DNA from 2 places in the Clostridium sp. 19966 genome. Region 2 is predicted to be linked to the other one. Evidence: a T-box and tRNA genes for the amino acid it is inferred to sense, from the RefSeq annotation. Region 2 holds a T-box; the other holds one or more tRNA genes.
What was found. A T-box is a leader RNA that pairs with one kind of tRNA and senses whether it is charged. The one in region 2 lies ahead of alaS (alanine--tRNA ligase), so its partner is inferred to be a tRNA-Ala.
Positions count from the first base shown of each region.

Region 1: it encodes a tRNA-Ala, which carries the amino acid that the T-box ahead of alaS (alanine--tRNA ligase) is inferred to sense. The anticodon was not compared.

Region 1 is NZ_JACTOJ010000041.1:2,113-17,516, reverse strand. It holds gene IAI10_RS23040 (APC family permease) at 1-981, opposite strand, end outside; gene IAI10_RS23035 (glucose-1-phosphate adenylyltransferase) at 1,481-2,626, shown strand; gene glgD (glucose-1-phosphate adenylyltransferase subunit GlgD) at 2,641-3,759, shown strand; gene glgA (glycogen synthase GlgA) at 3,787-5,220, shown strand; gene IAI10_RS23020 (glycogen/starch/alpha-glucan phosphorylase) at 5,272-7,701, shown strand; gene IAI10_RS23015 (uracil-DNA glycosylase) at 7,737-8,330, opposite strand; gene IAI10_RS23010 (VanZ family protein) at 8,488-8,937, shown strand; gene cls (cardiolipin synthase) at 9,028-10,452, opposite strand; gene IAI10_RS23000 (penicillin-binding transpeptidase domain-containing protein) at 10,738-12,789, shown strand; rRNA gene rrf (5S ribosomal RNA) at 12,969-13,085, shown strand; tRNA gene IAI10_RS22990 (tRNA-Ile) at 13,089-13,165, shown strand; tRNA gene IAI10_RS22985 (tRNA-Ala) at 13,169-13,244, shown strand; gene IAI10_RS22980 (GntR family transcriptional regulator) at 13,417-13,794, shown strand; gene IAI10_RS22975 (ABC transporter ATP-binding protein) at 13,810-14,676, shown strand; gene IAI10_RS22970 (ABC-2 transporter permease) at 14,669-15,322, shown strand.
Region 2 is NZ_JACTOJ010000016.1:40,202-55,605, reverse strand. It holds gene IAI10_RS15835 (ribonuclease J) at 1-93, opposite strand, end outside; gene IAI10_RS15830 (Fur family transcriptional regulator) at 112-564, opposite strand; gene IAI10_RS15825 (DUF1292 domain-containing protein) at 595-855, opposite strand; gene ruvX (Holliday junction resolvase RuvX) at 891-1,340, opposite strand; gene IAI10_RS15815 (IreB family regulatory phosphoprotein) at 1,527-1,781, opposite strand; gene alaS (alanine--tRNA ligase) at 2,018-4,663, opposite strand; T-box leader at 4,749-4,919, opposite strand; gene IAI10_RS15805 (AI-2E family transporter) at 4,965-5,978, opposite strand; gene IAI10_RS15800 (PRC-barrel domain-containing protein) at 5,971-6,462, opposite strand; gene nifU (Fe-S cluster assembly scaffold protein NifU) at 6,594-7,019, opposite strand; gene nifS (cysteine desulfurase NifS) at 7,057-8,226, opposite strand; gene IAI10_RS15785 (Rrf2 family transcriptional regulator) at 8,241-8,678, opposite strand; gene greA (transcription elongation factor GreA) at 8,787-9,269, opposite strand; gene IAI10_RS15775 (XRE family transcriptional regulator) at 9,544-10,083, shown strand; gene potA (spermidine/putrescine ABC transporter ATP-binding protein) at 10,107-11,162, shown strand; gene IAI10_RS15765 (ABC transporter permease) at 11,164-11,994, shown strand; gene IAI10_RS15760 (ABC transporter permease) at 11,988-12,770, shown strand; gene IAI10_RS15755 (spermidine/putrescine ABC transporter substrate-binding protein) at 12,770-13,822, shown strand; gene yfcE (phosphodiesterase) at 13,846-14,391, opposite strand; gene IAI10_RS15745 (LysE family transporter) at 14,539-15,258, shown strand; gene IAI10_RS15740 (DUF5661 family protein) at 15,324-15,404, shown strand, end outside.

The sequences.
Region 1 (15,404 bases), on a different contig from region 2:
CATGAGCATTGGAAAACCTGTAAAGGCTGTATTACAAGCCATGAATAATATAACAGCAGTAGTGAATTGTATTAAATAGAACATAAAGCTTCTTCCACTAAATACACCATAGGCCAATTGTGAAAGCACAGTAGCCTGTTCACCAGGTATAGCATGATAAAATCTTGTAAGTAATGAGGAACCGCCAAATATAAATAAAATAAGGGTAGAAAGACATACCATGACTATTTTTGCGTTTCTCTGAGCTGGATCCTTAAAATTTGGAACAGAATTACTTACTGCTTCAAGTCCAGTAAGAGCAGAACATCCTTGTGAGAAAGCTCTTAAGACTAAAAATAAGCTTATATCTCCGCTAGCTTTCATTGATATAGTGTACATGGATGGCGAAGATATTCCCAAAGCATGTTTAATTAATCCAAATATTATCATGAAAATCATACTGAATATAAATAAATAGGTCGGAATACTGAATATTTTAGAAGATTCACTAACACCTCTAAGATTAAGGATAGTTAATACAATAATAAGTATGATAACCAGAGGTATCTTATAGGGATAAAGTGCTGAAAATGCTGAAGTAATAGCGGCTATACCACTACTGGCGCTAACTGCAACTGTCAATATGTAATCTATCAGCAGAGCAGCTCCAGCAATTAGTCCAGAATGAACTCCTAGATTTTCTTTTGCAACTATGTACGCTCCTCCACCTTGAGGATAAGCTTTTATAATTTGTATATAAGAAATAGTTAAAATGAGTAATAATCCTATTATCATTAACGAAATATAACCTAACCAAGTATATGCCAATAAGCCGATTACACCAACTAAAACTGACAATATTTCTTCGGCGGCATACGCAACAGATGATATGGCGTCGCTTGCCATAATAGCTAAGCCAAAAGGAACATTATATTTTTCCTGAGCATGCTGCTCATTAGATAAAGGCTCACCTATCAATGCATCTAAAAATTTTTTAATCATATGATTAACCTCCTAAATTCCTTAGACAGATAGAATAATTATAATATGTTTGGACATAATATCAATTTTATTATGTGACTTAAATTATTCATTTAAAGCATTTATTCCTAATGTATACGTATAAATTAACCTTAATCTTATCCTAGATAAGCAAAGATATGTTTATAAAATATTAATATGTAAAAGTTTTGTTAATTATGTATTCGATAAAAATCTCTTTTATAAATAACGATTTTAATTAATAAATTGATATTTAATAACTTATTATTCTTATATAATTTTATTAATTAAGTGTTTTTTAGCAAAGGGAGTATTAACATAAGTACAATGTAAACGCTGTCTGTATCCTTCTAATTTGTTAAAATATGGTTAACTATAAAATAAAAAATAATTATATTTTAGAATATTAAAACATTTCAAAATATTATATAATGGTAGTGTATATATATATAGTATAAATTTTCAAATTATAAAAGCAGAATAATAAGGGGGGAAAAACATGCCAAAGAAAGAAATGATAGCAATGATATTAGCTGGTGGTCAGGGCAGCAGATTAAAATTATTAACCAAAAAATTAGCAAAGCCTGCAGTTCCGTTTGGTGGAAAGTATAGGATAATAGATTTTACCCTCAGTAATTGTACCAACTCAGGAATAGATACAGTAGGAGTGCTGACGCAGTATCAACCATTTATACTTAATTCTCATATAGGAATAGGAAGCCCTTGGGATTTGGATAGAAGAAATGGGGGCGTAAGCTTATTGCCACCTTACATGGAAGAAAATGGAGGTAAGTGGTATAAGGGGACTGCCAATGCTATATATCAAAATATTGAATATGTTGATTCCTATGATCCTGAATATGTACTTATATTATCCGGAGATCACATTTATAAGATGAATTATTCAAAGCTGTTAGAATATCATAAAGAAAAGAAAGCAGATGCCACCATATCAGTAATAGAAGTACCTATAGAGGAAGCCAGCAGATTTGGCATAATGAATACAAATGAAGAGAATGTGGTGTATGAATTTGAAGAGAAGCCTGAAAAACCAAAAAGCAATAAGGCTTCTATGGGAATATATATTTTTAATTGGAAGCTTCTTAAGAAGTATCTTCACGAAGATGAAAATGATAAAAACTCTAGCAACGATTTTGGAAAAAATATAATACCTAATATGCTTGACGATGGAAAAAAATTAATTGCATATCCCTTTAAAGGATATTGGAAGGATGTAGGTACGATAGAAAGCCTTTGGGAAGCCAATATGGATCTTATAAAAGATGATAATGAGTTAGACATACATGATAATAACTGGAAGATATATTCAGCTAACCCCATAAGGCCAGCACAATATATAGGAACAGATGCAAAAGTAGAAACTGCATTAGTAGTGGAGGGCTGTTTTGTGTTAGGAGAAGTAAAAAATTCTGTATTATTTCATGGAGTATATGTGGGAAAAAATTCTAGGATTATAGACTCTGTAGTAATGCCTAATTCCAAAATAGGTGATAATGTGGTTATAGAAAAAGCTATAATAGGATCTAATTGCATTATAAGAAAAGATTGTAAAATAGGTAGCCCATCAAAGATAACTTTAATTGGACAGGGACATGAATTGAAAAAAGGCACTATAGTGGAGTAGAGAGGAGGCTTAATATGCTAAAAGATTACATGGGTATACTTAATTTAAATGAAACTGAAGAGCTTATACAAAACTTAACAAGAAATAGAACTATAGCATCAATACCAGTGGCAGGAAGATATAGAGTCATAGATTTTGTACTTTCTAATATGGTGAACAGCGGAATACAGAATGTAGGAGTATTTACTAAAAGCAAATCAAGATCCTTGGTGGATCACTTAAGCGGAGGAAGACCTTGGGACCTAGATAGAAAAAATGGCGGACTGTTCGTATTTAATTTTGGATATGGAGATCCATCCATAGAAGATATTGATATGTATAAAAATAATATTGATTATCTTCAACTTAGCAAAGAGAAAAATATTATATTAGCAAGTTCATATATGATATGCAATATAGATTATGAAAAGGCAGTGGAATACCATGAAGAGTCGGGAAATGATGTAACTATCATTTATAAAAAGGCGGCTCACTGCACTACTGATTTTATAGATTGTGATATTTTGAATGTGGATGAAGAAAAAAGAGTGTTGAGCGCAGGAAAGAATATAGGCGTTCATGATGAAGCAAACATATGTATGGAAATGTATATAATGAAAAAAAGTTTATTTATAGATCTTATTTATAAATGCTTAACTACAGGAATATGCAGAAAAATAAAACATGCTATTTATAGAAGTCTAAAAGAATATACTGTTGGTGGATATGAATTTAAGGGATATCTGCAATGCATTAATTCCATTAAATCTTATTATAGATTCAATATGCAGTGCCTTGATATGAAGGTAATAAAGGAATTATTTTTTAATAATGGACTTATATTTACCAAGGTTAAAGATGAGGCTCCCACTAAATATTGCGAAGGAAGCAAAGTATCAAATTCTCTTATAGCTAATGGATGCGTAATCGAAGGAACTGTAGAAAATTGTGTTATATCCAGAAGAGTTGTAATTAAAAAGGGAGCTGTAGTGAAGAACTGCATTATAATGCAAAATGGTATTATTGAAGAAGATGCTCAGCTTTCAAACATTATTACGGATAAGAATATAAATATAGGAAAAGAGAAAGTGCTTAAAGGCGACGAGGAAATACCTTTAGTTATAGAGAAGGTAGATGCTTGGAAAAAATATTAATAAAAAAATAAATTTAGGAGTGATTATATGAGGATATTATTTGCAGCATCAGAGTCACATCCATTTATAAAGGTTGGAGGGCTTGGGGATGTAGCCTATGCTCTGCCTAAGGCTTTAAGAAAAATAGGTGTAGATGCCAGAGTCATAATACCTAAATATGGTGTCATAGCGGAAAACATGAGAAATTCCATGCAGCATATAGCAAGCTTTAATGTGCCGGTAGGATGGAGAAATCAATATGGCGGCCTTGAATATATGGAATATGACGGTGTTCCGTTTTATTTTATAGATAATGAATATTACTTCAAAAGAGATGGGATATACGGGTACTATGATGATGGAGAAAGATTTGCTTTTTTCTCCAAGGCTATTTTAGAAGCTGTAAGATACATGGGAGATTTTAAACCTGATGTGATACATTGCAATGATTGGCATACGGCAGCGGTAATACCTCTTTACAAGGCTTTCTTTCAATGGAATTATCCTTATAATAATATAAAGACTGTGTTCACTATACATAATCTTAGGTATCAAGGAGTTTTCGGAAAAGAAACCTTAGGTGACCTTTTAGGATTAGGGTTAGACTATTACGAAGAGGATAAAATGAAGTTTTATGATGCCATTTCATTTATGAAAGGCGCACTTAATATGGCAGATAGGATTACCACTGTGAGCTCAACTTATGCAGAAGAGATAAAGACAGAATATTATGGTGAGCATTTAGACGGACTGTTAAGATATCGATCCTATGATTTATGGGGAATAGTTAACGGTATAGATACAGATATATTTAATCCAGAGAAAGATGGAGAAATAGCTTATAATTTTAATGGAGATAAGCTGGAAGAAAAGCTGAAAAACAAAGAGGTACTTCAGAGCAAGCTTGGTCTTGCTGTTAATAAGAATATTCCTATGATAGGTATGGTAACTCGACTTGTAGATCAAAAAGGATTGGACTTAGTAGCTTGTGTTATGGAAGATATATTGAAGATGGAACTTCAGCTTGTAGTTCTTGGAACTGGTGACAGGGCTTACGAGGATATGTTTAGATATTTCGCATGGAAGTATCCTAATAAAATGTCTGCAAATATATTTTTCAGCAATGACTTATCAAAGATGATATATGCTTCCTCCGATATGTTTCTTATGCCTTCCCAATTTGAACCCTGCGGTATAGGGCAGTTAATATCACTAAGATATGGAAGTCTGCCCATAGTGCGAGAAACAGGAGGACTTAAGGATACCGTACATCCATATAACGAATTTACTGGGGAAGGTAATGGTTTCTCTTTCTCTAATTATAATGCTCACGATATGCTGTATACAATTCAGAGAGCTGTTCATTATTACTACGATGAGAAAAAGATATGGAACAGTTTGGTGAGAACGGCTATGTGGGAAGATAATAGCTGGAGTAAATCAGCCAATAAATATGTTGAACTTTATAATAGCATGATGTAGAATATTATCGTAATATCATGAATATTCAGAAAAATACTAGAGGTGACTGTTATGTATATAGATAAAGAAACGTTTAAAAGAGATTATAAAAAGAAAATCACCACTATGTTTTCAGAAGATGTAGAAGAGTCATCTGAGCTACATAAATATCAGGCACTGGCAGCTCTAATTAAGGAATATGCAGCAGAAAATATAGTGAAAACAAGAAAGCAGTATGTAGAAAAGCAAGAAAAGCAGGTATATTATTTCTCTATGGAGTTTTTAATAGGAAGACTTCTGATGAGTAACCTTATAAATCTAGGCATACAGGATGTGTGCGAAAAAGCTTTAAAGGAGCTTGGAATTGATTTAAAGGAATTAGAAGACCAGGAAACAGATGCTGGGCTTGGAAATGGAGGCCTTGGAAGGCTGGCAGCCTGTTTTTTAGACTCTATGGCTTCCCTGGGAATTGCGGGTAATGGCTGCGGCATAAGATATAACTATGGATTATTTGAACAGAAAATCATAGATGGCTACCAGGTAGAAATACCAGATAACTGGCTGAAGGATGGCAACATATGGGAAATAAGAAAAGAAAATAAAGCAGTAGAGGTAAGGTTCGGAGGCACAGTAGAGACAAAATATGAAAACAATAAGTTAAGCTTTGTTCACAAAAATTATGAGCCTATTATAGCAGTGCCATACGATATGCCCATAATAGGATACAAAAACAATACCGTGAATACCTTGAGACTTTGGAGTGCTGAACCAGTTGGAAGAGAATTCGATTTTTCATCTTTCAGCAATGGTGATTACAGCAAGGCTGTGGAATATAAATCTTGGGTGGAATCTATTTCTCAGATACTGTATCCGGATGATTCTAAGGTAGAGGGACGAATACTAAGATTGAAGCAGCAATACTTTTTTGTTAGTGCAGGCATGCAAAGCATAATCAGAAGCTATAAAAAGTTAAACCTTCCTATGCAAAGACTTGATGAACACATAGCAATTCATATTAATGACACTCATCCTTCCGTAGCTGTGGCAGAACTTATGAGAATTCTTGTAGATGAGGAAGGCATGTCTTGGGATGAAGCATGGAGAATAACAACTCATACTATGGCATATACAAATCATACTATACTTTCCGAGGCTCTTGAAAAATGGTCTGTAGACATGTTTAAAAAAATTCTTCCAAGAATATATATGATAGTTGAAGAAATAAATAGAAGATTTATTGAAGAGCTGAGAGCAAAGTATCCTAATGATGAGCAGAGAATAAGAAATATGGCTATTGTGCAGGATGGAACTGTTAGGATGGCGCATTTGGCCATAGTTGGAAGTCATTCAGTAAACGGTGTGGCAAAGCTTCATACAGAGATATTGAAAAAACAGGAGCTTTCTAATTTTTATAATTATTTTCCGGACAAATTTAACAATAAAACTAATGGAATAACTCACAGAAGATGGCTGATTCAGGCTAATCCAGGACTTACCAAAGTAGTTTCAAGTGCTATAGGCACAAAATGGATATATATGCCTACTGAGCTTAGAAGACTTATGAGTTATTCTAAGGATAAGAATTTTCAAGAAAAAATAGCCCAAGTTAAGCTTGACAATAAAATAGATTTCTCAAATTATATTAAAAATCACTATAACATAGATGTTGATCCTAATTCTATATTTGATGTACAAGTTAAGAGGCTTCATGCTTATAAAAGGCAGCTTATGAACTTGTTTAATATAATGGATCTCTATAATAGGCTGAAGGAAAATCCAGATTTAGATATAGTTCCAAGAACTTTCTTATTTGGTGCTAAGGCAGCTCCAGGATATTATCTAGCAAAGCAAATCATAAAACTTATAAATACAGTGGCTAATAAGATTAATAACGACATGTCCATAAAAGGTAAAATAAAGATTGTATTTTTAGAGAATTATAGAGTATCCTTGGCTGAAAAGATAATACCTGCTGCGGATTTAAGCGAGCAGATATCCACTACCACAAAAGAAGCTTCAGGAACAAGTAATATGAAGTTTATGATGAATGGTGCAGTTACAATAGCCACATTAGATGGAGCCAATATAGAAATTAAGGACGAGGTTGGCGACGATAACATCGTAATATTTGGAATGAGGGATTATGAAGTACTGAATTATTATAAAAATGGCGGCTATTCAGCTATGGAATGCTATAATAATGATGTGAGACTTAAAAAAATTATAGATTCCTTAATAGATGGCTCTCTTGGGGTGTCACCTAGCGAGTTTAGAATGATATATGATTCTTTGCTTTATCAGAATGATGAGTATTTTGTTCTTAAAGACTTTGATTCCTATGTAAATGCACAAAATAGAGTGGATGAGCTATATAAGAATAGAGCTAAATGGAATGAAATGTGCATATCTAATATTGCTAATTCAGGAGTATTTGCCAGCGATCATACCATTATGGAATACTCAAAAAATATATGGAATACCAAGCCTTGTATAATATTATAGTATGTTTGAAATTAAAAAGTGGCAAAAGCCACTTTTTATACTTCTTTAAGAGCTTTCCCTAGCTTTTGCCAATCTTCTTCATACATATTTTTAAAGGCTTCATTTCTGTTATATGTAAGTGCAGAAGGGTGATACATTGGAAATACATATTTTTTCAGACTGTCATTGAAAACTAGACTTCCATGACAGTCTCCTATGCTTTTGAAATCAGTAAGCCTTTTAAGAGGTATATTCCCTAAGGTTACTATGATTTTAGGGTTTGCTAGAAGTATTTCCTCGTCCAGTACACTTCTGAAGAGCTCCACCTCTGAGGTTTTTGGAGTTCTATTGCTTACGCTTTCCCTGCCATTTTTGCCTTCTTTTATTTTTATAGGTCTAAAAAAGCAGCTGTTGGTTATTCTTATATCTTTTCTTTCGATTCCTATGGTTTTCAAATATCCTTCGAAGGTTTTTCCGGCCATGCCGACAAAAGGCTTTCCCTGTTCAATCTCAGTTTTACCAGGCGCTTCTCCAACGAACATTATATCTGCAGGAATTGGTCCATCGCCAGTTATCCATCCGCCAGTGGGTTCCTCTTTATAATTCTCAGCTATATATTTTATTTTTTCTATAATCTCAGTGTATTTCATAATTAAAATCTCCTTTTTAGCCGCAAATAGGTAATTTTATTACTTGTATTATGCCATATAAATATTATTTTTCATACAAAAAGTTAATATAAGTGTTGTTCCATATGATTTTACGGAGTAGAATAATATAAAACATTTTTATGCGGAAGGAAGCAACATGGATAAACGAAGAATAAAGCTTTTTCTATTAATTATTTGGCTGATTTTAATATTTATGTTTTCCAATCAGCCAGCAGTGGTATCAGACGGGAATAGTCACTTTGTCATATACATATTTGATAAATTAGGCTTGAATATGGAGTCTGTTTTTGGGAACATGGCTGATTTTTTAGTAAGAAAAGCCGCTCATTTTTCAGAGTATTTTATATTGTATATTTTAATATTTAATGTGATGAGAGACGGATATACAGGGAAAAAACTATTTCTGCTATCACTTTTAGGAGTTTTTTTATATGCTTGCACAGATGAATTTCATCAGATATTTATTCCTGGAAGAACAGCTAAATTCAGAGATGTGCTCATCGATACTTCAGGAGGAGCAGTTTCTATGTGCTTAACATACTTGTTTTTATTATGGAAAAAATCTGTAAAGGTATATAATAAGTAATCTCTGAACTATGTTTTGGAGAACATATCCTCCCGAACTAAAGGAAGTTTTAAATCAGTGTAAAGATCAACACTGGTTTAAAACAGAACCTTATAATAAAGAAGAAAATATCCTGGAAAATCCCTCCAAAAGGGCAGTATGGATAGGAATTCTATCATAATCATCCACATTCACCTTTTGGCTTAAGCTTAAATCGTTCATAAACTGTGTTTCTAATTCTTCGGTTACCTCTTTATCATATATTAAAGCATTGATTTCATAGTTAAGTTCAAAGCTCCTTATATCCATATTGGCAGTGCCAACTGTGCTCACCTTTCCATCTATTGTAACCACTTTTGCATGAACGAAAGCCTTATCATCATAAAGGTAAATTTCAGCTCCGGATTTAGCTAAATCTGCAAGATAAGTTCTAGAGGCATAATGTACAATAACATGATCATAGGAGCCAGGAAATAAAATTTTTACATCTATTCCTCCTAGGGAAGCAATTCGTATAGCCTCCAATATATCATCACTAGGTACAAAATATGGTGTAGTTATATATATGTGATCTCTTGCCATAGTTATCATTTTCATGATAGCCTGTTCAATGGAGGGATATCTTGAATCTGGTCCACTCTTTATAAGCTGCATAAGTTTATTGCCGTTTCCGTCTACAGCTTTAAAATAATCCTTAAAGTCTTCTCCGTGAAAAGATGTTTTCTTATCGGCTTCTCTTATAGTAATATAATCATCTATAAAGACAGCCTGCAGGCCTAGGACAAAATCGCCCTTTACCATTAAGTGGGTGTCTCTCCAAAAGCCAAGTTTACCTTTCCCTAAATATTCATCACCTATGTTTATGCCTCCCACAAAGCCTACTTCACCATCGATTACAACAATTTTTCTATGATTTCTATAATTAATCTGAGTATTAATGGCTCTTAATAAAGGAGCTAGAAAATAAGAGTACTGTACTATTTCTATTCCTGCTGCTCTCATTTCTTTCAAAAAGCTCTTTTTAACTCGAATGGCGCCCACTCTATCCATAATAAAGCGAACTTTAACCCCTTCATTGGATTTTTGTATGAGTATATCTTTTATTTCGTTTCCTATGCCATCACTATTTACTATATAGTATTCCATATGAATGTGATGTTTAGCCCTTTTTAGCTCTTTTTTTAACGCTTTAAATTTCTCTTCGCCATTATTAAATATTTTAACTTCATTGCTAACAAATAAGGGAGATTCACTGTTGTTGGCTAGAAGTTCTATTAAAGGGAAATATTCCATATCAGAAAGCTTGTTTATTGCACTAAATATCAGCTCTTGCATATCAGGAGAAAAATTTGCTCTTAATTTATGTCTTTTCCAATTTCTACCCAAAAATACGTATAACACTATAGCCAAAGGAGGTATTATTATAAAAATCAGCAACCAAGCTATTGTTTTTTCAGGCTTTTTTCTTTCTAAAATAATAAGAGAAATAGAAAAAGCGGCATAAATAAAGAAGCCTATATAAAAAATAATATTCATAAGATATACCTCCAACAAAATTACTATGATAAAAGTATTTCATTATATTATTGCTCTGTCAATGAAAGTTAATTAATTTAACCCTTCTTGTTTTGGAGGAATATATGTTTTTAAATAGAATATGTGGTATAATTAACCTCTAGTAGATGATATAATGAAGGTACATGATTGATAGTGTAAATAATTATTTCACCAAAAAGCTTTAAGGATTCTAAGAATTTTTGTTAGTTTAAATATAAAATTTTGCTTAAAGCTTAATTAAATTATATATAAGGAGTGGAGAGAGTGAAGGGCAAAAAGCTATTTATTGCTGGAGGAGTATTGGCAGTAATCGCAGTAGGTTTGGCAGTGGTGGTTTTATCTTCAAGACCTAAAGTTAAACCAGCTGAAACCTTTAAGGCGTATCAAAAGGTTTGGGAAAAACAAGACTTTAAAGGAATGTATAATCTATTATCTGCAGATGCCAAAAAGAAAATATCCCAAGATGATTTTGTTAAGAGATATCAAAATATTTATAATGGAATAGAAGCTGCTAATATAAAAGTTAAATATGGTAATATAGATGACATAAAAGGTGAGAACAATCAAGCGGACATACCATTTTCAGTGAACATGGACACATTAGCAGGCAGTGTTCAGGTATCAAAATATGATATGAAGCTTAAGGAAGAAAAGGTTAATGATAAGGAAACTTGGACAGTTGACTGGAATCAAAAACTTATTTTCCCGAATTTGGGTGATAACGATAAAGTAAAAGTAAATGTAACAAGTGCCAAGAGAGGACAAATACTAGATAGAAATGGAAAGGCATTAGCTACAAATGGTACCTTGAATTCAATCATTATAATACCTAGCAAATTTAATACTGTAAAGGATAAGGCTGTACCTGAGATAGCTCAAATTCTTGGAATTTCTCAGGACACAATAAATAGTAAGCTTAAAAATGCAGGCAGTTCCAGTAATTATATACCGCTTGTTACTTTATCTGCTGATGATAAAGATAAAGCAACTAAGCTTACAGCCATAGATGGTGTTCAGTATATGAAGGTACAGGGCAGAATATATCCTGGAGGAGAGGCTTTTGGAAGTCTCATTGGATATACTGGAGCTATAACTGCCGAAGAATTAAAGGCTCACACCGGAGAAGGCTACACTGCTCAGGATAAGATAGGAAAAGCTGGCTTAGAACAGGTTTATGAGAAGAGGCTTAGGGGGCAAAAAGGCGGTGAAATCTATATAGCTAAGGATGGGAAAACTGATGACGCATCTAAAGAGGTAATAGCTAAGAAAGATGCCAAAGATGGAGAAGACATAACTATAGCAGTAGATTTTGATACTCAGCAGAAGATATATAGTGAGATGAAAAATGATGCTGGAGCTTCTGCAGCTATAAATCCTAAAACCGGAGAAATCTTGGCGCTTGTAAGCTCACCATCCTATGATTCCAATTTATTTTCTACATACATACCAGACAGCGTCAGCACTGCATGGAAGAATGCAGGAGATAAAGATCCTTTCAATAATAGGTTCAAGGCGGTTTATTCTCCAGGATCTACCTTCAAGTTAGTTACTGGTGCTATAGGCTTAAAAACCGGAGCAATAAAAGCTGATGATAAAATAGATATAAAGGGTACCTCCTGGCAAAAGGATAAAAGTTGGGGAAGTCATGTGGTTACTACACTTGAGGATCCAGGACGACCTATGAATCTTCAGGATGCATATGTGTATTCACACAATATTTATTTTGCTATGGCTGCTCTTAACATAGGCAAAGACAAGTTTGAAAGTGAAGCTAAAAACTTTGGAATAGGAGAAAAGCTACCTATAGATTACCCGATAGCACAATCTCAATTATCCAATAAAGGGCTGACCTCAGATGAACTTATTGCTGATACAGGGTATGGTCAAGGAGAAGTCTTGCTAAGTCCTATTAACTTAGCACTTATCTATAGTTCCCTTGCTAACAATGGAGATATGATGACACCAGTGTTAGAACTAAAAGGGCAAGTAACTCCTAAGGTTTGGAAGGAGAAGGCTATAGATCCTACTTATGTAAAGACACTTACAGATGATTTGACGCAAGTCGTGGAAAATCCTGCGGGAACAGCTTATACAAATCCTGCTGGAAGAGTAAAAATACTTGGTAAAACTGGAACTCCTGAATTAAAGCAAAATCAAAATGACAAGAATGCAGAAGAGAATGGCTGGTTTGTTGCCATGAATACGGATAATCCAAGTTTTGCTATAGCTATGATGATACAAAATGTTAAAAACAGAGGAGAAAGTCATTATGTTGTTCCTATTGTTAAGAGAATAATAGATGACAGGGTTAAATAGCAGGGAGTCTTTATCAATAATAAATTGCCGCAGAGCTATAAAAATTATGCGGCAATTTCTATTTTTCATATTGATATAGGCTGCGAAGAAATTTGAATAATTTTATAAAAAATTGTTGACAGTTTAAATTAATCTAATTATAATAAACTTTGTAATCCGTTAGAGATGGATTATGTGTATCTGGTGGTTATGGAACAGCTGTTACACCCGTTTCCATTCCGAACACGATGGTTAAACGCTGTATCGCCAAGAGTACTGCCCGGGAGACTGGGTGGAAGGGTAGGACGTTGCCAGGTAATGGATCTTTAGCTCAGTTGGTTAGAGCAACCGGCTCATAACCGGTCGGTCCGGGGTTCGAGTCCCTGAAGGTCCACCATTTGGGGGTTTAGCTCAGCTGGGAGAGCACCTGCCTTGCACGCAGGGGGTCAAGGGTTCGAATCCCTTAATCTCCACCAAATAAAAACCATGAACTTTTAGTTCATGGTTTTTTCGTTTTGTAAAATATTAAATAGTTTAAGATATTATAGGTTTAAGAACCCCAAAATTATTTTTTACTTGACATAGTAATGTCTAACTGTATATACTGTACATATACGGCGTACAGACTCTTTTGCAAAGGAGAAAGCAATGAGAATATTAATTTCAAATTCATCAGGAGAACCCATATATGAACAGATAACTAATCAATTAAAAAACCTAATATTTAGTGGGGACATAATGGAAGGTGAGTTGCTTCCATCCATAAGAAGCTTGGCTCAGGAGCTCAAGATAAGTGTTATAACAACCAAAAGGGCATATGAGGAATTAGAGAGGGAAGGCTTTATATATACGGTTCCAGGGAAAGGCTCATATGTGACTGAGCAAAACAAGGAGCTTCTTAGGGAAAAAAGGATGAATCTTATAGAGGAAAAGCTTATGGAAGCTATAGAGGAGAGCAAGCTTTTAAATTTAAGCTTGGATAATATAAAAGAAATGCTAGAGATTTTATATAATAATGAGGATTAATTTGTGGAGGTTACTATGGAAAATATTTTGGAGGTTAATAATTTAACTAAAGAGTACAAAGGCTTTAAACTTAACAACTTGAGTTTTAAACTTGAAAAAGGATATATCATGGGTTTTATAGGACCAAACGGTGCAGGTAAAAGCACTACAATAAAGCTTATAATGAATCTGGTTAAGAAAAACTCAGGCGATATAAAAATATTTGGTATGGATAATGTGCAGGCCGAAAAGAAGATCAAGCAGAGGATCGGTCTAGTTTATGATGAAAACTACTTTTATGAAGAATTGACTTTACTTGAGATGAAAAGACTAATAGCACCTTTTTATAGCAAGTGGAGTGATGAAACTTTTCATAAATATATATCTGATTTTAATTTGCCTAAAGACAAGAAAATTAAAGAGATTTCAAAAGGAATGAAAATGAAATATTCTCTGGCTATAGCTTTATCCCATGATGCGGATTTAATTATAATGGATGAGCCAACTTCAGGATTAGATCCTGTATTTAGAAGAGAGATGCTGGATATACTTTATGAAATAATTCAAAACGAAAATAAGGCTATATTTTTCTCTACACATATTACCACTGATCTTGAAAAGATAGCAGATTATATCACGTTTATAAATAAAGGGGATTTGGTATTTTCTGATACTAAGGATAATATACTTGAAAGCTACGGGATAGTGAAAGGAGATAATTCACTTTTAAGCTCTGAAGAAGAGGAAGACTTTATTAGCATAAGGAGAGGAAGCTATGGCTTCGAAGCTTTGACTAATAATATAAATAAGATAAAACGTAGATACAGAGATAAAGTATTATTTGAGCCAGCCAACCTAGAAGATATAATGGTTTATACGGTTAGGGGGAAGAAAAATGTATAATTTAGTGTTTAAGGATTTTTTGATACAGAAGAAAAATATATTAATATCCTTACTTTTAGCGTTAGCTTATACCTTCATGTTTTCATCTAAAATGCCAAGCTATGTAATTTATTTAGCAATACCTATAATGATAACATATCTATTAATGATGAATGCGTGTAATTACGACGATAAGAATAACTCTCAAATATTATTTTGCAGTATCCCTATAAATAGAGAAGACCTAGTGGTGGCAAAATATATAACTTCTTTTGCATTCTTTATCATGGGGATTTGTGAAGTATTACTCAGCTTCTATGTATTAGGAATATCAAATATAGTGCGTATAAATGGCGAAATAAAGCTTTCTTATATAATGATTGGCGTTATAATAATAGCAATTGGTTCCGCTGTTTATTATCCTATATATTTTAAGCTAGGATATGCAAAATCGCAGTTTTTTCTTGTAGCAATATTTTTTGCAGGCTTTTTTGGTCCAATGTTTATAGAAGAAATAGTAAAGTCAAATAAATTTGCATCAGTATTGGTGAATATATCGTCAGCACCTCAAGCAATACTTTATTCATTAGCTATAGCTATAGTATTAATTATCTTAATTATATCAATTTGGATTTCTATAAGAATCTATAAAGCAAAAGATTTGTAGAAAAAGCCGTGTTTTAAAGCAGTCTTAAAAATCATCACTGATGTAAAATATAATCTAACACTAACACAAATAAAAAAGCAAA
Region 2 (15,404 bases):
CTCATCTTTATACTCGATAACAGTAAGATTTTTTCCTATCTCATTTAATCCTCCGAGGGGAATTATTTTTATTTTATCTTTCTCCCTCCTCATTCAATCATCCTCCTTATATCATTCTTTCTTTGCGCACTCACTGCAAATTCCGTAGAATTTAACACTGTGATTTTTTATTTTAAATTTATATTTTTCTTCAATATTTTCTTCCAAAGACTCCAACAAGTCTCCCTCAACTTCTATAACCTTATTGCAAACAGTACATATTAAATGATGATGTTGGTGATTTTCTTCCTCATGCACCAATTCATACCTGCTGCAATTATCTCCTAAATCTAATCTACTTATTACGCCCATCTCTTCAAGCAAAACTATAGTTCTATAAACTGTAGCAAGACCTATTTCTGGACATTCTACTTTAACGAGATCATAAATCTCTTCTGCCGTTAAATGTTTCCCTTCACTGCTGACAATCATATCAACTATAGCTCTTCTTTGAGGAGTAAGCTTATAGCCTTTTTCCTTTAAGACATCTTTTAATTTATTTACTTCATCAGCATGCTTATTCATATATTTAACCTCTTCTAAAAATTATAAGTATTACTCTTCTTCATCCTGAAAAAGAGTATAATATGCTTCATTAACCATCTCAAATTCCGCATCGTCCTCAATGACTGAAAATGTATATTCGTCATTTTCACCTTTTTCCATACGAAAGGCCACCGCTTCATCATCTTCTCCATCAACTGGAGCTAATATTACATATTCTTTGTCTTCAATGTCAAATTTAGCAATCACATCAAATTCATTCTCTACGCCATCTTCATCTTTTAAAACTATTGATTCAAATTCATTTTCCAAATTATCGCCTCCTAATTTATCTTAATAAGCAAGCTTTACTCGCTTTCATTATTAGCAACGTTATTTTTACTACTAAATTGTAGTTTGTCTAGATATCCTTGTAATATGTACATTGCAGCTAATTTATCCACTATCTTTTTTCTTTTGCTTCTAGAAAGATCTCCCTCTAACATAACTCTATGAGCCGCTACTGTAGTTAATCTTTCATCCCACATTTCAATTTCTATATTTAACTCAAATTTAATTTTTTCCGAAAAATTAATAATCCTCTCTCCAGAAGGACCTATAGATCCGTTCATATTTTTAGGTAATCCAACTACTATCTTGCTGCACCCATACTCACTTACGTATTTTCCGATTTCATTAATATCAGCTTTCACACCTTTTCTCTTTATCGTTGTTATTCCTTGAGCGGTTATTCCTAAAGGATCACTTATTGCAACTCCTATAGTTTTTTCACCAACATCAAGTCCAAGTATACGCATAAAACCTCTCCATTTCTTATTAAGCTGAAATCAGGCAGCTTTGCAAAATTTAAATCTATATTTCTTATGTAAAAAGTGAATTTTTCAAAAATAATAGTTATAAATTATCTTTGATAATGCATAAATAATAATTTAACTTAAATTTAAAATATCACCGGAAAATAAAAATGCCCGTAAAGGGCATTCTTATTTTATACCTAAATAAGATTTTAATACTTCTTCTAGAATCTCATCTCTTTCAAGTTTACGAACCAAAGCTCTTGCACCATTATAATTCGTAATATATGTAGGATCTCCTGAGATTAGATATCCTACTAGCTGATTCACTGGATTGTATCCTTTTTCCTTTAGTGAATCATATACTTGCGTTAGTATAGCCTTCGTTAAATCCCTTTTATCGCTTATTAAATTAAATTGCATAGTATTTTGTTTATTATCCATAATGTTTCTGTAGAAAATATTATATTCTACAGTCTACACCCCCTTGCTATTATATTTTAGCTAAGGTCATATTATATAAGCATTGTATCAATGTACATATCATCGCATATTAGCATATAATCACATCTAATAAATCAGCTTATAAATATTGTTTTATTTCCATCAATATTTATAATGTAATCATGCCATTTATCTATTAATTATATTATAATCTAATTTTTAATAAAAGTATACATTTATTTTACGGAACTTTCCAAGACTTTCTCAACATAGTTAATAGCATCTATCAATTTTTCTGCGTCCTTACAGCCAGCTTGAGCCATATCCGGTCTTCCTCCACCGCTTCCTCCAGCTATTGCGGATATCTCTTTTATAAGTTTTCCGCAATGAACTCCTTTAGAAACAGCATCTTTAGTAGCCATAGCAACTATCGAAACCTTTCCTTCAAATTCACTACCTAATACAACTATTCCTTCTTTTATATTATCCTTTAGCCTATCGCCCATCTCCCTTAGAGAATTTGGATCTAAATTATCTATGACAGTGCTTATATACTTAATGCCTTTTATTTCCTTCACATTACCTATAATTTCAGCTTCGGCTGCTTTACTTTTTTCCTTCTTAAGCTGAATTATTTCTTTTTCTTTTTCTTTCAATTCCTTTAAATTAATATTTATCTTATTTATTACATCCTTAGGAGTTGTTTTGAGCAAAGAAGAAATCTCCTTAATTTCTTTAATTTTCTCGTTAAGGCTTGCAAGAACGTTAAAGCCTGTAATAGCCTCTATTCTTCTTACGCCTGCTGCTACTCCACTTTCTGAAACTATCTTAAACATTCCAATTTCACCAGAATTAAATACATGCGTACCACCGCATAGCTCCATACTGAATTCTCCTACGGAAACTACCCTTACCACATCGCCATATTTTTCATCAAATAATGCTGTAGCACCTTTTCCCTTCGCATCAGATATGCTCATCTCTTCTGTAACAACATTAATTGCCTTCATGATATTCTCATTTACAAGCTGCTCTACCTTTGAAAGTTCTTCTTCGCTAACTGCTGTAAAATGAGCAAAGTCAAACCTAAGTTTTTCATCATCCACTAATGATCCTGATTGGTGAACATGCTCTCCAATCACAGCTTTTAGAGCAGCTTGAAGCATATGAGTTGCTGTGTGATTTTTTCTTATATTTGCTCTTCTTACTGCATCTACTTCAAGAGTAATATCCTCTCCTATACACACTTCTCCTTCTAGAATTTCTACAAAGTGTAGTGTCTTACCAGATACATTTTTCTTGCAATCAGTTACTATTGCTTTAAAATTATCAGAATAAGCTATCCCCTTATCTCCAACCTGGCCTCCCATTTCAGCATAAAATGGAGTTTTTTCTGTAAGCAATACTCCTACATCGCCTTTTTCAAGTTTTTCAGCAAACTCATTACCGTTTATAAGTATTATAACCTTTGAATTTTCTTTTATGGATTCATAGCCATCGAACTGCGTATTATATTGAGAAGGTATTTTATTCAAAACTCCTTCTTCACTTCCCATATAATTAAATTCTCCTCTTGCTTTTCTTGCTCTTGCTCTTTGGTCATTCATTTCCTTATTGAATCCCTCTAAATCAACTGTAACCCCTTTTTCCTCTAATATTTCTTGAGTTAATTCTAATGGAAATCCATAAGTATCATATAGTTTAAAAGCATGCAAGCCACTTAAAATTTTTGAGCTATTACTCTCTATTTCCTTTATATAATCATTTAGAATATTTATTCCTGAATCTATTGTTTCATTAAATCTTTCTTCTTCTAATTTAACGATACTCTTTATGTATTCCAGCTTTTCTTTTAGTTCAGGATAAGCACCCTGTGAATTTGCTACAACTATATCGCATAAATTGTAAAGGAATGTGCCTTCTATTCCAAGCAATTTTCCATGTCTTGCTGCTCTTCTTAGAAGTCTTCTTAACACATACCCTCTGCCTTCATTTGAAGGAAGTACACCATCGCAAATCATGAATGTTACACTTCTTACATGATCTGTGATTATTCTTATGGATATATCATTCTTTTTGTCCTCACCGTAATTTACATAAGCAACCTTGCATACTTCATCTAAGATAGCTCTTATAGTATCTATTTCAAATATGGAGTTAGTTCCCTGCATTATTGTAGCTATTCTTTCAAGTCCCATACCTGTATCTATATTAGGATGAGATAATTTATTATAAATCCCATTTTCATCTTTATCGAATTGAGTAAACACTAAATTCCAAAATTCAACTATTCTATCTTCATCTGCATACTTTACAAATTCTTCTACAGTTGTTACTGCACCTTCTCCTCTGTCAAAATGTATTTCAGAGGAAGGTCCGCAGGGACCTGATCCTTGTCCTATTTCCCAAAAATTATCTTCTTTTCCTAATCTAAATATTCTCTTAGGATCGACATCAGTAGTCTCAGTCCATATATCAAAAGCCTCATCATCTTCAATATATATAGTAACATATAATTTCTCTTTAGGTATTTGCAGAACCTCTGTTATAAACTCCCATGCCCATGGAATAACTTCTTTTTTGAAGTAGTCTCCAAATGAGAAATTACCTAACATCTCAAAAAAAGTACCATGTCTTGAAGTTATGCCTACATTTTCTATATCACCAGTTCTTATGCACTTCTGACAGGTAGTCACTCTACTTCTAGGCGGTTTTTTAAGCCCAGTAAAGTATGCTTTCATAGGTGCCATACCAGCATTTATCAGCAATAAGCCTTTATCATTTTGTGGAACTAGTGGAAAGCTTGGTAATCTTAAATGACCTTTGCTTTCAAAAAATTTAAGATATTCTTCTCTTATTTCGTTTAAACTCATATTTTTCATATATTTTCCTCCCTGCAGCTACTATGTAATATAGTTATTAGTAATTTGTTTTTCTGTGTTATAAAATAAAAAAATACCTTCATCCGAAAGGGACGAAAGTATCCGTGGTACCACCCTAATTGCAGAAAAATTTTTCTACAGCTTATTTTAAATAAAAGCTCCATGGCAGCTTCAATATATTCATCTGAAAGTTTTCACCTGCCACTTTCTCTCTTTAAGAATCAATATATTTACTCATCCATATCATTGCTAAAATATTCAATTATTATAGATGTTATTATAATTTAATAGAGTTTTTATGTCAATACATATAGTTTTCTAAATCTTCAAGTATTACTTTTATGGCCACAGCTATAGGTACCGCTAATACCATTCCTACAAATCCACCTATTCTTTCGCCAACTATAAGAAGTACGATTATATATAAAGGGTGCATATCTACCATATCTCCTGTAAGTTTAGGCGATATAATATCTCCCTCTATCTGCTGTATTAAATTTAAAAATATAATAGTCACTATTGCTGTTTTAGGAGATTGTAAAAAGGCTATAATAACTGCTGGAACAGCCCCAAAAAGAGGCCCAAAATATGGTATTATATTGAATATCCCATTCAGTATCGAAAGTATTAAGGGATAATTTACTCCCAGTATAATTAAAAGAATAAATGTTAAAGTGCTTACTATAAGGCTTAAAAAGAACTGGCTTATTATGTATTTTGATAACATATTGTTTATATCTCTGCATAAATTAACAAATACCGATCTGCTTCTAACGGGTACAAAATTAACTATAGTTTTTGACAATATATCTCCATCTGCTAATATATAATAAATCATGATAGGTATTACAGCAAAGGAAAATAGTTCTCCAGTCTTTTCTATAATTCCGTTCATCATCGAGTTTATAAACTTTTTTATTAAAACTTCTCCTTTAGATATAGCTATTTGGACAAATTCATTTACATACCTATTCTCTGCAAAGCCTTTATACTTTTTATAAAAATCATCTAAGATATAGCTTACTTTATAAAGTGAATTCCCGATATTAGTTACTTCTTTAAAAAATGCTGGAACGAAGAAAATAATCATAAGTATTATTATTGCAAATAGCCCAGCCACTAAAATAGCTGCTGATAGTTTTCTAGTTAACCCTTTTTGAATAAGTAAATTTTGGAAAGGCTTTAATGAATATGCCACTACTAATGATATAAATAAGGTTTGCATCAAAACATCAAATATAAAATTTTTACTTAGCAGATATACCAACATTATTACAATTATAATTCCTATAACATAACTTATCCTTTTACTCATGGCAAACTACACTTCCAATACTATGAATTAGACTACTTAAGCTTACATTATCTTTTTCAAAAGATAATATATTTTTTTCTCCAATTATAATTTTGCTTATGGGTATTACTCTTTTACCTTTAAATAGTTTACTTACGATTCCAGGTGAAACTATGATAGCTTTAATATCAAAGTTTAAGTCGAAAATCATATTTTCTAATATGCCTATAGATCTGCCGCAAGTATCAATAACATTCATTCCTTTTATATCTTGAAATTTTAATCCGCCCTGCTCCGTGACCTTTGAAATTACAATTTTATGATTGTAATATATTATATCCTTTACATCTACTCGTACTTCTCTGTTAAGAATTGAGCTTTTTAATATAGAAAAGCCATTAACACTTGTTGAGCCTATGTTTAAATATATATCCTTAATATTTCCTATAAATTTTGAATTTATATCTACAACGGATTTTAAATAAAAATTTTTAACATTATACATATCTAATCAGCACATCCTCGCATAAATTCATATATTTAAAGCAAATATATTATTTGCATAATGCCTAAGTATTAAACATAGCCAAAAATAAAAACCCACTGAAAATTCAGCAGGTTTTAAATAAATATTTTCTATTCTCCATGAACTTGATCATGAATATCATCATGTTCTTCGTAAGCCCAAGTTTCTAAGCCTTGAGATATTCTATATTCGTTTATTGCTTTATGTATAGCTTCTTCAGCCAAAACTGAGCAATGCATCTTTATTGGTGGAAGTCCGTCTAAAGCTTCTGCTACAGCCTTGTTAGTAAGCTGCCATGCGTCTTCTAAGGATTTTCCTTTAATTAATTCTGTAGCCATACTAGAAGATGCTATAGCAGATCCACAGCCATAAGTCTTAAATTTTACATCTTTAACTATATTATCTTCTACTTTTAAGTAGATTTTCATTATATCTCCACATTTTGCATTTCCTACTTCTCCGATACCATTAGCATCGTCTATTTCTCCTACATTTCTCGGATTCCTAAAATGATCCATAACCTTTTCGCTGTACATAAATTTTCCTCCTTAAATTCTGTGAATAATTCTATATTTACTTTACATTTTCGTATAATGGAGACATTGCTCTCAATCTTTCTATTATTGCTGGAATTACCTCAAGCACATAGTTTACATCTTCTTCGGTAGTACCATCTCCTATAGACAACCTAAGAGAGCCATGAGCTATCTCATGAGGCAATCCAATTGCCAAAAGCACATGTGAAGGGTCTAAAGCTCCTGATGTACAAGCGCTTCCAGAGGAGGCACATATCCCGGCATCATCTAATAACAAAAGTATTGATTCCCCTTCAATATATTCAAAACATATATTTACATTGGAAGCCAGTCTTTTATCTCCCTTAGGTCCATTAAGTCTAGTATATGGCGTTTTTAAAAGTCCATCGATGAGCTTATCTCTAAGGGCTGACAGTCTCTCATTTCTAGCTTTTATGTCTGAAGTGGCAAGTTCTATAGCCTTTCCTATGCCAACTATGCTGGCAACATTTTCTGTTCCTGCCCTTTTGGCTCTCTCCTGTCCGCCGCCGTGAATTAAATTGTCTACTCTAACACCTTTTCTTATGTATAAAGCTCCGACGCCTTTAGGTCCATAAAATTTATGTCCAGCCATTGATAATAAGTCTATATTCATATCTTTAACATCTATCTCTACTGCTCCAATAGCTTGAACTGCATCTGTATGGAAAAATACTTTATTTTCTCTACATAATTTACCTATTTCTTTTATGTTTTGTATAGTTCCTATTTCATTGTTAGCAAACATTATTGATACAAGTATAGTTGTATCTTTTATGGCTGACTTTAAATCTTCAATCTTTATAAAACCATACTGGTCTACAGGAAGATAAGTAACTTCAAATCCATGTTTTTCTAAAAATTCACAAGCATGAAGTATAGCATGATGTTCTATTTTTGTTGTAATTATGTGATTTCCTTTATTTTTATTAGCAAAGGCTATTCCCTTTAAAGCCCAGTTATCAGCTTCAGAACCAGAACCTGTAAAAAATATTTCTGAAGAATCAGCATTTATCGCCTTTGCTACCTTATCTCTGCTTTCATCGATAGCTTTTTTAGTAACCCTAGACAAGGAGTATATAGAAGAAGGGTTACCAAAATTCTCATTGAAATAAGGTAACATTTCCTTTAACACCTCTGGTTTGGTATAAGTGGTAGCTGCATAATCCATGTAAATAGTTTTGTTCATTACTTTCACCTTCCTTAATTGCTTTCATGACTGCATTTTTTACTAATTCTATTATAATCATTAACTATATCTTCTAAACTAGTTGTTTTCATAACACTATCAATGCTATTTTTTATTTTTTCCCAAAGCAATCTAGTAGCACAATAATCCTCATTGCTACAGGATATGCCGTCGATACATTCTGATATCTCTATAGGTCCTTCCAAAACAGATATTATGTCTGCTACAGTTATCTCTTTAGGTGGTTTAGCTAGTACATATCCGCCCTGTGCACCTCTTATACTATTAATTAAGCCCGCTTTTCTCAGCGGCGCAAATAATTGTTCAAGATAGTACTCTGATAAATTTTGTCTTTCAGATATACTTTTTATTGAAATAGGTGCTTCCCCATAATTAATTGCAAGATCAACCATAGCTTTAACTCCATATCTGCCTTTTGTAGACAGCTTCATTAAACCACTTCCTTTAACTAATTCCGAGTCTTTTACTATGCTATAAATTAGAATAGCAAATCATAGTAAACTTGTCAACATTCTCTGTAATTATTTAGATTTTATAAATCATTCCTCTTCTGCGTCAGTTCTAAAAATATTTTCTATTTTTATTTTATATTTTTCTTCTGGTGCTTCTACTTCAACAATCTCACCTATATGTTTTCTATATATAGCCTTCCCAATAGGAGATTCTATGCTTATTTTATTATTTAATGGATCTGCCTCTACAGTTGTTACTATAAAGAAGTTTTCTTCTTCCTCATCATTTATAAAACTTACAGCAACTGTTTTTCCTATGCCAACTTCATCTTCAGATGTATCATCATTTACCACTTTAGCTGTTCTTATCATTCTTTCCAAATATCTTATTCTTCCTTCATTCTGAGCTCTATCTCTTTTCGCCGCTTTATATTCATAATTTTCGCTCAAATCTCCTTGAGCTCTGGCTTCTTTTAAATCATCATTTATTCTTCTTCTAACCACGACTTTCCTGTGTTCAATTTCCTCCTGCAACTTATTAATAACTTCTTCAGTTAAATAATTATGCACAGTCCTTACCTCTTTTCTTAAAAACTCAAACCCTACTTTTACGTTTGAGTTTAAATTGATTCTTATCTCTATATTATCACAGCTATGATAAATTTCTATATATAATAAAATTTTGATTTATATATTGATTTATATAAACAATATTTGTATAATACCTTTGTTTAGTATTATTATACTTAAAGTTTAGCAATAACATATATTAGTAAAATTAAACTTAAAGTTTACAATAGCTTTACTATTATTTTTATATAACTTTGTTTTAAGAAGGTGAAGCATGGAAATAGGTAATAAAATTAAAATGCTAAGAGTTGAAAAACAGCTCACTCAAGAAGAACTCGCCAACAGATGTGAGTTATCAAAAGGATTCATATCTCAGATTGAGAGAGATTTAACTTCTCCCTCAATTGCTACTTTAAATGATATACTTCATGCTTTAGGAACTAATTTAACAGAATTTTTCATTGAAGATAGTCAAGAAAAAGTAGTTTTTACTGAAGATGATATGTTTGAAACCTCTAATGATAAGTTGAAATTTTCGTTAGTTTGGTTAGTTTCAAATGCGCAAAAGAATTTAATGGAGCCAATACTTGTTACTCTCGGTTCAGGAGGGCAGTCCGTTGAGGATAATCCTCACGAGGGAGAAGAATTTGGATATGTTCTAAATGGAACAATATTTCTCCATTTAGGGAATAAAAAGTACAAAGTAAAAAAAGGTGAAGGATTTTACTTTAAGCCTAATGTTAATCACTATATATCAAACAGCGGTTCCTCTATGGCCAAAATATTATGGATTAGCAGTCCTCCATCCTTTTAGACTTTATGAAAGAGGTGTTTAGCATGTGTGAAAATCATCAGGATATAATAATTGAACTTAGTAATATAACAAAAAAATTTCAAAACAATGTAGTTCTTAATAATGTAAATCTACATATAAAAAGGAATGAATTTTTGACTCTGCTTGGACCTAGTGGATGTGGAAAAACTACTACACTAAATATAATTGCAGGATTTGAAAATGTTGATGGCGGAAATGTTATATTTGACGGCAATACATTAAATGATGTTCCTCCTCACAAAAGACAAATAAATACGGTATTCCAAAAATACGCCCTTTTCACTCATATGAATGTATATGAAAACATAGCTTTTGGCCTAAGAATTAAAAAGCTTCCACAGAATGAAATTGACGAAAAAGTAAAACATATGCTTAAGCTAGTAGATCTAGAAGGCTTTGAGAAGAGATCTACAGATTCTTTAAGCGGAGGTCAGCAGCAAAGAGTTGCAATAGCAAGAGCATTAGTAAATGAACCTAAGGTGCTTCTTTTGGACGAACCCCTAGGAGCTCTGGATTTAAAGCTAAGAAAAGAGATGCAGTTAGAACTTAAAAGAATTCAGAAAAAATTGGGGATAACTTTTATATTTGTAACTCACGATCAAGAAGAAGCTCTTACTATGTCTGATACCATAGTAGTAATGGACAAGGGTACAATTCAACAAATAGGTACCCCGGAAGATGTATATAATGAGCCTAAAAATAAATTTGTAGCTAGGTTTATAGGAGAAAGTAATATTTTTGACGGTATTATGACTTCTGACTATAATGTTACCTTTGAAAATAAGGCTTTTAAATGCGTTGATAAAGGATTTTTAGATAACGAAAATATAGATGTAGTGATAAGACCAGAAGATATAAAAATTATAGAGCCCGAAAAAGGCATGCTGAAAGGTGAAGTAATCTCCGTAATATTTAAAGGAGTTCATTATGAAATTGTAACTCAAGTTAATGATACTGAATGGCTTATTCACAATACTCGTCATGTAAAGCCTGGAGAAATTATAGGTATGGACATATATGCTGAAGACATCCATATAATGAGAAAGGTTAGTGAATAGAATGAAAAACAAATTTTCATTAACCAAATACCCATATATACTTTGGAGCATAATATTCATAATTGTTCCTATATTTTTGGTTATATACTTCAGTTTCACCACTTCAAATGGGGGTTTTACACTAAGTAACTACAAAAAATTAGTAGATAAAAGATATATAGATGTTCTTATAAGTTCCTTAAAACTATCAATTATCTCCACTATATTCTGCCTTATAATAGGCTACCCTGTAAGCTATATACTTTCGAAGTTGGAATCCAAAGCTAGGAACATATTAATGCTTTTATTAGTCATACCAATGTGGATGAACTTTCTTTTAAGAACTTATGCCTGGATGAATATAATAGGAAGAAATGGTCCATTGAATGAACTATTAAAATTTTTAGGTCTTCCAGCCGTGAATATTCTATATACTGATACGGCAGTAATACTTGGAATGATTTATAACTTTCTGCCTTTTATGATAATACCTATTTATACTGTCCTTATAAAAATAGACTCTAACGTTATAAAAGCCGCTGCTGATTTGGGCGCTAATAAGTGGATTGTTTTTAAGAAAATCATTTTTCCTCTGAGCATACCCGGTGTTATGTCAGGTATAACTATGGTATTTATGCCTGCAGTTTCTACCTTTGTAATTTCAAATATATTGGGCGGAGGACAATTTATACTTATAGGTAACCTTATAGAATTGCAATTTACTTCTGTTGGGGATTGGTATTTAGGCTCAGCAATATCTATTATAATGATGGTGATAATACTTATTTCTATGGCAATATTATCCAAATATATGGATAAGGAAGAAAAAGAAGGAGGTAGCAGCATATGGTAAAAAATTTATCTAAAAAAATTTATCTTGCCTTAATTTATATTTTTTTATATGCTCCTATAATTTTTCTTATCATTTTTTCTTTTAATTCGGAAAAAAGCTCTGCTAAATGGGGACATTTTACACTTGATTGGTATAGTGCTCTTTTTAATGATGATAGAATATTAAAAGCTCTTTCTAATACGGTTACAGTAGCTATTGTAGCTTCACTGATATCTACAATTTTAGGGACATTAAGTGCCATTGGTATTAATAACATGAATACTTGGCTAAAGAAGGTAACTTTGAATATCAATTACCTTCCAATTATAAATCCAGATATTGTTACAGCAATATCACTTATGACCTTATTTATTTTCTTCAAGGTTACCTTTGGATACACAACTTTAATTTTAGCTCACATTGTTTTCTGTACTCCATATGTAATAATATCTGTTCTTCCAAAATTGAAGCAAATGCCCGAAGATATTATAAAAGCTTCCTATGACTTAGGCGCTACTCCAATGTATACTTTTATAAAAGTGATACTTCCTCAAATAAAGCCTGGTATTTTAGCTGGACTGCTTATCGCTTTTACAATGTCCATAGATGATTTTGTAATAAGTTTTTTCAATGTAGGGTCTGGTGTTACAAACTTATCCATAGAAATTTTTTCCATGGCAAGAAGAGGTGTAAGCCCTACAATAAACGCTTTGTCTACATTAATGTTTATCACTATATTCCTGCTTTTAATATTAGCAAATAAAAAATCTTTGACAAAAAATAAGGAGGTAAATTAATGAAAATATTTACTAAACTAGTTTCTTTTATAGCTATAGCAGCTATTGTTCTTGCTCTTTTTTCAGGCTGCAGCAAAAGCTCCACTGTGACAATAAATGTATTTAATTGGGGAGAATATATTGACGAAAGCATACTTAAAGATTTCACTAAACAGACAGGAATAAAGGTAAATTATGAAACCTATGCTACTAACGAAGAAATGTATGAAAAAATAAAATCAAATACTAGCAGCTATGATTTAATCTGTCCTTCAGATTACATGGCAGATAGAATGATAAAAGAAGGATTGCTTCAGGAAATAGATTTTTCCAAGCTTCCAAACTATTCAAATATAGATGACAAGTACAAAGGACTTTCCTATGATCCTCAAAACAAATATACAGTTCCATACCTTTGGGGAACTATAGGAATTCTTTATGATAAAACAAGCATAAAAAACACCATAGACAGCTGGAATGTACTTTGGGATAAAAAATACAAAAATGATATATTCATGTCTGATGATATGAGAAATTCAATAGGAATCTCTTTAAAACGTCTAGGATATTCATTAAACTCAACTAAAACTGATGAAATAAAAAAAGCTACAGATGAACTTCTTAAACAAAAAAGTGATATAAACCCTGTATATGTAGGAGACCAAGTAAAAGATTCTATGAGAAGCGGTGAGAAACATATAGCCGTAATGTATTCTGGAGACGCAGAGGTATTAATAAAAGAAAATCCTAATAAATTTGCTTATGCAATACCAAAAGAAGGTTCAAATCTATGGTTTGATGCTTGGGCAATTCCTAAAAGCAGCAAACATAAAACAGAGACAGAAAAATTTATAAATTACTTATTAGATGCTAAAGTAAATAAGAAAAATGTTGATTATGTAGGTTACGCTACACCTAATAAAGCAACCCTAGATTTATTGGGAGATGAAATAAAATCCGATAAATCTGCATATCCTGATAAATCTGTTTTAGATACCTGCGAGGTATTCACAGATTTAGGCGATGCTAGAAAATTATATAGTGATGCTTGGATTACTATAACTTCAAAATAGTAAAGAGGCTTTTTAAGCCTCTTTCATTCTATATGTAATTTCTTTATTTCTTTTCCTTCTAAATCTTTTATTTCAAAGGAACTTTCCCTTAATATACCATATGTATGTGTGTTTCCAGCCTTAGGTAGTGATACAGAGCCTGGATTTATCAAGAATATCCCATTTACATTTTCAGCTTGATAAATATGAGTATGTCCATAAGCAAATATATCTCCCTGCTTTAATGCCGGCAGCTTATCTGGATTATATAAATGTCCATGTGTTAAGAAAACCCTTCTTTCACCGAAAAGTATAAAGGAATAATCGCTCATCATAGGATAATTTAAAAGCGCTGCGTCTACTTCACTATCACAATTTCCTCTCACTGCAATTATATTTTCTTTGTACTCATTAAGCAAATCAGAAACTTCTTTAGGATTATATTCTTTAGGCAGCGGATTTCTAGGTCCATGATATAAAGAATCTCCAAGAAGTATTATTCCATCAGCTCTTTCCTGCTTAAAGCATTCAAATGCTTTTTTCAAATAATATATTGATCCATGAATATCAGAAATAAAAAACAGTTTCATATATGCTTCTCTCCTTACGCTGTATTTATATATCTTTTTATAGACATAAAATACTACAAATATCATTTTTTATCAACACATTTTTGGATAAAACCTTTTCAAAGGAATATAATATTATTACAGTAAAATTCATTGGAAGTGATATGCATGATTAGATTTTTATTTAAAGGATTTGTAATAGGATTTATAACCGGAATGCCTTTAGGCCCCATAGGAGCTTTATGCCTAGATAACACCTTAAATTATGGACGTAAGTCTGGTTTAATATCTGGTCTCGGATCTGCCATAGCAGATACAATTTTTGCAATTATTGCATTGCTAGGAATTGATACAATCTATAGATTACTAATTTCAAATACCCTCTATTTACATTTTATAGGTGGAATTGTAATGATTTTTTTTGGTATACATATGTTTAATTCTCAAGCAGCAGCATCTAAAAAAAATTCAAATTACTCTACATCCAAATCATCAGTAAAGATATTTTTTTCTACGCTTATATTGGCTTTAGCTAATCCTGCTACGATTTTCTCTTTTATAGCAGTTTTTACAGGCTCTAATATATCTCTGCTAGATAAGGGTTTTGAAAGTAAATTTCTTATAATTATAGGAGTGTTTTTAGCCAGTATGGGATGGTGGTTTGTAATAGTCTTTTTAGCTTTAAACTTAAACAAGCATCTTAATAATAAAATTTTGCCTATGATAAATAAAATTTTAAGTGTTGGTATTATTTTATCTGGCGTAATAATATTTTTGAGCACTTCTAACTTGCGTAGTATGATTATGCCTCCAATATTACACTCAAAATTATTTAGATTATTATTGCATATAAAAACAAATTTCCACTTTTATAAGAGATTTAGATAAATGAAGTATCATTTTCTAAGGATTTTCCATAAGATAATTCTGTAAGTACCTTATGGAGGATTTTTATGAGTGATTTCTTGCCATCTTTTATGCCAAATTTTAATCCAAACTTTTCTCACATGTCAAAAACCTATAAAAGTTTTGAT